Regions from separate parts of the Spiribacter sp. SSL99 genome, predicted to be linked through region 2. Evidence: predicted binding sites of a transcription regulator. Region 2 holds the regulator's gene; each other region holds the start of a gene.
The links. Region 2 encodes sigma-54, which starts transcription at its own class of promoters, with help from an activator protein. Its sites were predicted from a motif close to TGGCANGNTNCNTGCTT; they were not measured.
Positions count from the first base shown of each region.

Region 1 (2,180 bases), on a different contig from region 2:
CTCGCGCTCGTGGGTGTCGAAGGCCTGGAAAAGGCTTTCGACATCGGCCTCCTCGAAGTTGTAGCGCGACTGCTCGCGCTCGTTCTGCAGGTAGACGTCGCCATAGGTCACCGGTCCGTCCACGCCCTCGCTCCAGACCAGATCGAAGACGCTCTCCACCTCCTGGAGGTACATGGCGATGCGCTCCAGCCCGTAGGTGATCTCGCCCATCACCGGCCGGCAGTCGAGGCCGCCGGCCTGCTGGAAGTAGGTGAACTGGGTGATCTCCATGCCGTTGAGCCACACCTCCCAGCCCAGGCCCCAGGCGCCCAGCGTGGGGGACTCCCAGTTGTCCTCGACAAAGCGGATGTCGTGCACCAGGGGGTCGAGGCCCAGCGCCTCGAGCGAGCCCAGATACTGCTCCTGGATATCCTTGGGTGAGGGCTTGAGCACCACCTGGAACTGGTAGTAGTGCTGCAGGCGGTTGGGGTTTTCGCCATAGCGGCCGTCGGTGGGCCGGCGGGAGGGCTGGACGTAGGCGGCGCGCCACGGCTCGGGGCCGATGGCCCGCAGGAAGGTCGCGGGGTGGAAGGTGCCCGCGCCCACCTCCATGTCGAGCGGCTGCATGAGGACGCAGCCCCGGTCGGCCCAGTACTTCTGCAGCGCGAGAATCAGCGCCTGAAACGTCATCGATGCTCTCCAGCAAAGCGGCGAAAGCGGAAAGTATAGCCCGCCCGCGCCATCCCTGTCAGGCAGCCCGCCGGCGCCCAATGCACGGTATTGGTGCGTTTGCACCACCAAACGCGTTAAGGTGGTGCATGCACCCGGATGATGCCCGGAATCGGTCACGGCAGGGCCCGTTTTGGTGCACTTCGGCGGGTTGGCACGGAAAATGCTTATCCCCGTAGGACTTTTCAATGAACATGACTGGAGGCCGAACGATGGCTCACACCGCCGACGACGTTCTTGCGATGATCAAGGACAACGAGGTCCGCTTTGTGGATCTGCGTTTCACCGACCCCAAGGGCAAGCAGCAGCACGTGACGCTGCCGGCCCACGCCGTGGATGCCGATCTCTTCACCGAGGGGAAGATGTTCGACGGCTCGTCAATCGATGGCTGGAAGGGCATCAACGAGTCGGACATGATCCTCATGCCCGATGCCGATACCGCCATGCTCGACCCCTTCTTCGACGACATGACGCTGACGCTGGTCTGCCAGATCATCGAGCCCAACACCATGCAGGGCTATGGTCGGGATCCGCGGTCCATCGCCCAGCGCGCCGAGGCGTATCTGCAGTCCACCGGCATCGGTGATGTGGCCTACTTCGGGCCCGAGAACGAGTTTTTCGTGTTTGACGATGTGCGCTACGGCACCAACATGAGCGGCTCGTTCTACAAGATCGACTCCCAGGAAGCCGACTGGAACACCGAGAAGGTCTACCCTGATGGCAACATGGGTCATCGCCCGGGCGTAAAGGGCGGCTATTTTCCGGTCCCGCCGGTGGACAGCCTTCATGACATGCGCTCGGCCATGCTCGAGTGCCTGACCGAAGTGGGCATGACCACCGAGGTGCACCATCATGAGGTGGCCACCGCCGGACAGTGCGAGCTCGGCGTGGGCTTCAACACCCTGGTCAAAAAGGCCGACGAGGTGCAGACCCTCAAGTACGTGGTGCACAACGTGGCCGCGGCTTACGGCAAGACCGCCACGTTCATGCCCAAGCCGGTCGTGGGTGACAACGGCAGCGGCATGCACGTCCATCAGTCCATCGGCAAGACCGGCGAGATGCTGTTTGCCGGCGATCAGTACGGCGGCCTGTCCGAGACGGCGCTTTACTACATCGGTGGTCTGATCAAGCACGCCAAGGCCATCAACGCCTTCGCCAACGCCTCGACCAACAGCTACAAGCGTCTGGTCCCCGGCTTTGAGGCGCCGGTGCTGCTGGCCTACTCGGCCCGCAACCGCTCGGCGTCGGTGCGCATCCCGTGGGTGGCCAATCCCAAGGCCCGGCGGATCGAGCTGCGCTTCCCGGACAGCACCGCCAACCCGTATCTGTGCTTTGCCGCGATGCTGATGGCCGGCCTTGACGGCATTCAGAACAAGATCCATCCCGGCGATGCCATGGACAAGGACCTCTACGATCTGCCGCCCGAGGAAGAGGCCGAGATCGACAAGGTCGCGTTCTCGCTGGAAGAGGCC
Region 1 covers NZ_MAOM01000016.1:92,988-95,167, forward strand. Annotated here, with positions in the region: gene glyQ (glycine--tRNA ligase subunit alpha) at 1-669, opposite strand, end outside; gene glnA (glutamate--ammonia ligase) at 921-2,180, shown strand, end outside.
Region 1: a site for sigma-54 is predicted at 861-877, ahead of glnA (glutamate--ammonia ligase). Genes of this name have one in related genera too.

Region 2 (2,180 bases):
CGCGTTGGTGACATCGACGTGATGGCCGGTGATGTCGATTTTCATGATTTCCCCTTATGTTTTCTTCTTCAGCGTAGCCGTTTGCGTTGGGTTGACGAGGCGATCCCCATGACTTCCCGGTATTTGGCCACGGTTCGCCGCGCCACGTGAATGCCCTCCCCACGCAGCGTCTCGGTCAGCCGTGAATCGCTGAGTGGCCTGGCCGGATCTTCTGCCGCCACCTGCCGGCGGATGCGCGCGCGAATGGCCGTCGCCGAGCACTCACCGCCGTCGGCCGTCGGGACATGGCTTGAGAAAAAATGCTTGAACTCCAGCGTCCCCTGGGGCGTGAGGATGTATTTCCGCGAGGTGATCCGCGATACGGTCGATTCATGCATGTCGATGGCCTCGGCGACATCGCGCAGCACCAGTGGCTGCATCGACTCTTCACCATACTCCAGAAACGCCTGCTGGCGCTCGACGACGCATTCGGCCACGCGCTGCAGCGTGTCGCGCCGCGACTCCAGGCTTTTGATCAGCCAGCGTGCCTCCTGCAGGTGATCGCGCAGCAGGCTGTTGTCACGGCTGCTGTCGCCCCGCCGGATCAGGCTCGCGTAGTAGTCGTTGATGCGCACCCGGGGCGAAGCCTCGGGGTTGATCTCGACCTGCCAGCGGCCGTTGACCCGCCGCACCCGACAGTCGGGGACAACGTAATCGGTGCGGGTTTCGCCGAATCGCGATCCGGGATGGGGGTCGAGTCGGCGGATCAGCGACAGGGCCACGTCCAGCTGTTCCTGGTCGACCTTCAGGTGCTCGCGCAGCGCGACCTGCCGGCCCGGGCTGAACAGTGACCAGTCGGCTTCAATGGCCTGGCGGGCGGTCTGGCGCCCGGGCGTGTCCGGCGGCATGGCGTCGATCTGGATCTGCAGTGCCTCGCGGGCGTCACGGGCGCCGATGCCGATCGGGTCCATGTGCTGGAGGATCGTGAGGACGGCGTTGATGTCGTCCTCGTCGATGTCGGCGTCGACATCGGCGTCGAGGGCGGACCGCAATTCGCTGACCGGCTCGGCCAGATGCCCGCGCTCGTCCAGGGCATCGATCAGTGCGGCGGCGATCTGGCGGTCGGTCGCGCCCAGGCTGGACAGATCGACCTGCCACTGCAGGTGATCGCGCAGCGAATCGGCGGGGGCCGCCTGGCGATCGAGAAAGTCGCTGCCGCCGTCGCCTTCCGCCGTGGCGCCCGCCGGCCCGTTATGACCGGTGTCATCCCAGTGCTCGGAGACCGCCATGCCCTCGCCCAGCTCGGTGGCGTCGGTGGCGTTCGAGCCCAGACGCTCTTCCGACGGATCGGGGGTGGCCGGCGTCGCCCCCTCGGGCGCGGCGGCTGCGGCGGCGTGATCGGTGTCGTCTTCGGGCTCGAGCATGACGTTGGACTCGAGCGCCTCGCGGATCTCGAGCGCCAGCTCGGCCGCCGGCAGCTGCAGCAACCGGATCGCCTGCTGCAGCTGGGGCGTCATGGTGAGCTGTTGACTGGCCCGAAGTTCAAGCGACTGCTTCATTGTTCCCCGCGTGCGAATTGGTCTGGACAGCGTAACGCCGGCTGTCCGGCGCCCGCCAGTCTCACAGGTGGAAGTCCTCGCCCAGGTAGACCGCCCGCACCTCGGCGTTGTCGAGGATCATGCCGGGGGTCCCGTCGGCGATCACCCGGCCGGCGTTGAGGATGCTGGCACGGTCGACCAGGGCCAGCGTCTCGCGGACGTTGTGATCGGTGATCAGTACGCCGATACCGCGCTCCGCCAGGTGTCGGACGATGCCCTTGATGTCGCCCACCGAGATCGGATCAACGCCGGCGAAGGGCTCGTCCAGCAGGATGAAGCGCGGATCGGCGGCCAGCGCCCGGGCAATCTCAACGCGCCGTCGCTCGCCGCCCGACAGGCTGATCCCGGCCTGGTCACGCAGATGCCCGATGCCGAACTCCTCCATGAGTGCCTCCGCCTGCTCAAGCCGTGCCTGGCGTGACAGCCCGTCACGGGTCTCGAGCACGGCGAGCAGGTTGTCGAGCACCGACAGCCGCCGGAACACCGATGCCTCCTGCGGCAGGTAGCCGATCCCGCGCCGCGCCCGGGCATGCATGGGGAGGCTGCCAATGTCATCGCCATCCAGCCGGATGACCCCGGCGTCCGCCCGGATCAGGCCGACAA
Region 2 covers NZ_MAOM01000018.1:31,397-33,576, forward strand. Annotated here, with positions in the region: gene hpf (ribosome hibernation-promoting factor, HPF/YfiA family) at 1-45, opposite strand, end outside; gene BA899_RS06735 (RNA polymerase factor sigma-54) at 69-1,538, opposite strand; gene lptB (LPS export ABC transporter ATP-binding protein) at 1,600-2,180, opposite strand, start outside.

Region 3 (2,180 bases), on a different contig from region 2:
CAACGGTGCCCGCCAGCTGGCGATGATGTCGCTGCTCTCGGGGAGATAGTCCGACCAGGCATCACCGGCCACTTCGCCGTTGGTCTCCCAGACCACCGAGAACTGCCCATCAGGCTGGATCTCACCGATCATCACCGGCTTGGTGATGTGGTGGTTGGGCATCATGGTGGCGTAGCCGCCGGTGAGATTGGGGACGGTCACGCCGATGATCGCGTCCTGCACCGCTTCAACGTCGGTTGTACCGGCCCGGCGCACGGCCTCGACCCACATGTTGAAGCCGATGTAATGGGCCTCCATCGGATCGTTGGTGACCGCCGAGGTATCATCCTTGAACTCGTGCCACGCCTGGATGAACTCGACGTTCTCCGTGGTCGGCGCGCTCATGAAGTAGTTCCAGGCCGACATGTGACCGACCAGCGGTTCGGTGTCGATCCCGGCAAGCTCCTGCTCACCCACCGAAAAGGCCACCACCGGAATATCCGAGGCGGAAACGCCCTGGTTGGCCAGCTCGGTGTAGAACGGGACGTTGGCGTCACCGTTGATGGTCGAGACGATGGCGGTCTTCTCACCCTGGCCCCCGAAGTCGCGCACATCCGAGACGATGCTCTGCCAGTCGGAATGCCCGAACGGCGTGTAGTTGATCATGATGTCTTCCTCGGCCACCCCGTTATCCATGAGGTACTGCTCGAGGATCTTGTTGGTCGTGCGGGGATAGACATAGTCGGTCCCCAGCAGCGCGAAGCGCTCCACGTCCAGTTCGTCCATCAGGTAATCAACCGCCGGAATGGCCTGCTGGTTGGGTGAGGCCCCCAGATAGAACACATTCTCGGAGGATTCCTCGCCCTCATACTGCACCGGGTAGAAGAGCAGCCCGTTGAGCTCTTCGAACACCGGCAGGACGGACTTTCGCGAGACCGATGTCCAGGTGCCGAACACCACGTCAACCTCGTCGTCCGCCAGCAGCTGCCTTGCCTGCTCGGCGAATCGCGGCCAGTCCGAGGCCGGGTCCACGACCACCGGTTCGATTTCGCGTCCAAGCAGGCCGCCGTTCTCGTTCTGCTGCTCGATGAGCATCTCGACGGTTTCCTTGAGGGCCGTCTCACTGATCGCCATCGTGCCGGACAGTGAATGCAGGATGCCGACCTTGATCGGATCCTCCTCCTGGGCCAGTGCGCTGTTGCCTCCCAGCCCAAGCGCCAGAACGCCAGCGGCAAGCGTACTTGCCATGCCGTTATGCAGTCGCTTCTTTGCGTACATGCGTGAACTCCTTTGAAGTGAATCACCAGGCCGACCATCGGCCTGTTCACTGGATAGCAATTAACGTGCCAGCTGTTCGGGCTACCGCCCGGCAGGCGTCAACCGGTGTCGCATGCGCCACACTGGTGCGGCCGCGACCGGCGATTCCCGCTCGTAGTGCACGCTAGGCCACCGAGCGCGCCAGCATGCCCTCCCGCAGGATGAATTCGATGATGCCCTCAACGCCTTCTCCGGCGGCGATGCTGGCAAGCTGGAACGGGGCCTCGCCGCGCATCATGCGGCTGTCACGGGCCATCACGTCGAGCGACGCCCCCACCTGCGGCGCGAGGTCGGTCTTGTTGATGACCAGCAGGTCAGAACGTGTGATGCCGGGGCCGCCCTTGCGCGGGATCTTGTCGCCGGCCGAGACATCAATGACGTACAGGGTCAGATCGGAGAGTTCCGGCGAGAACGTGGCCGAGAGGTTGTCGCCACCACTTTCAATGAACACCACATCGAGATCACCGAAGCGCGCCTGCAGATCGGCGACCGCGGTGAGATTCATCGAGGCATCCTCGCGGATGGCGGTATGCGGACACCCACCCGTTTCAACGCCGACGATGCGCCCGCTGGGCAGTGCCTCGTGGCGCGAGAGAAACTCGGCATCCTCGCGGGTGTAAATATCATTGGTCACCACGGCAAGCGACAGGCGCTCGCGAAGCGCCCGGCACAGCGCCAGCGTGAGGGCGGTCTTGCCGGATCCGACCGGTCCACCGATACCGACGCGCAGCGGAGTGGGGTTATCTGTCATGACGGGTCATCCTCCGGAATTGTGATCGTTCAGCTGCGGAACAGCCGTGAGTACTGGACCTCGTGCCAGCCGCTGGCCAGGCTGACGCCCGGGGTGGTGGCACCAATGGATTCATCATCGAGGGCAGCGGCGT
Region 3 covers NZ_MAOM01000017.1:146,526-148,705, reverse strand. Annotated here, with positions in the region: gene urtA (urea ABC transporter substrate-binding protein) at 1-1,257, opposite strand, end outside; gene ureG (urease accessory protein UreG) at 1,421-2,047, opposite strand; gene BA899_RS06400 (urease accessory protein UreF) at 2,077-2,180, opposite strand, start outside.
Region 3: a site for sigma-54 is predicted at 1,312-1,328, ahead of urtA (urea ABC transporter substrate-binding protein). Genes of this name have one in related genera too.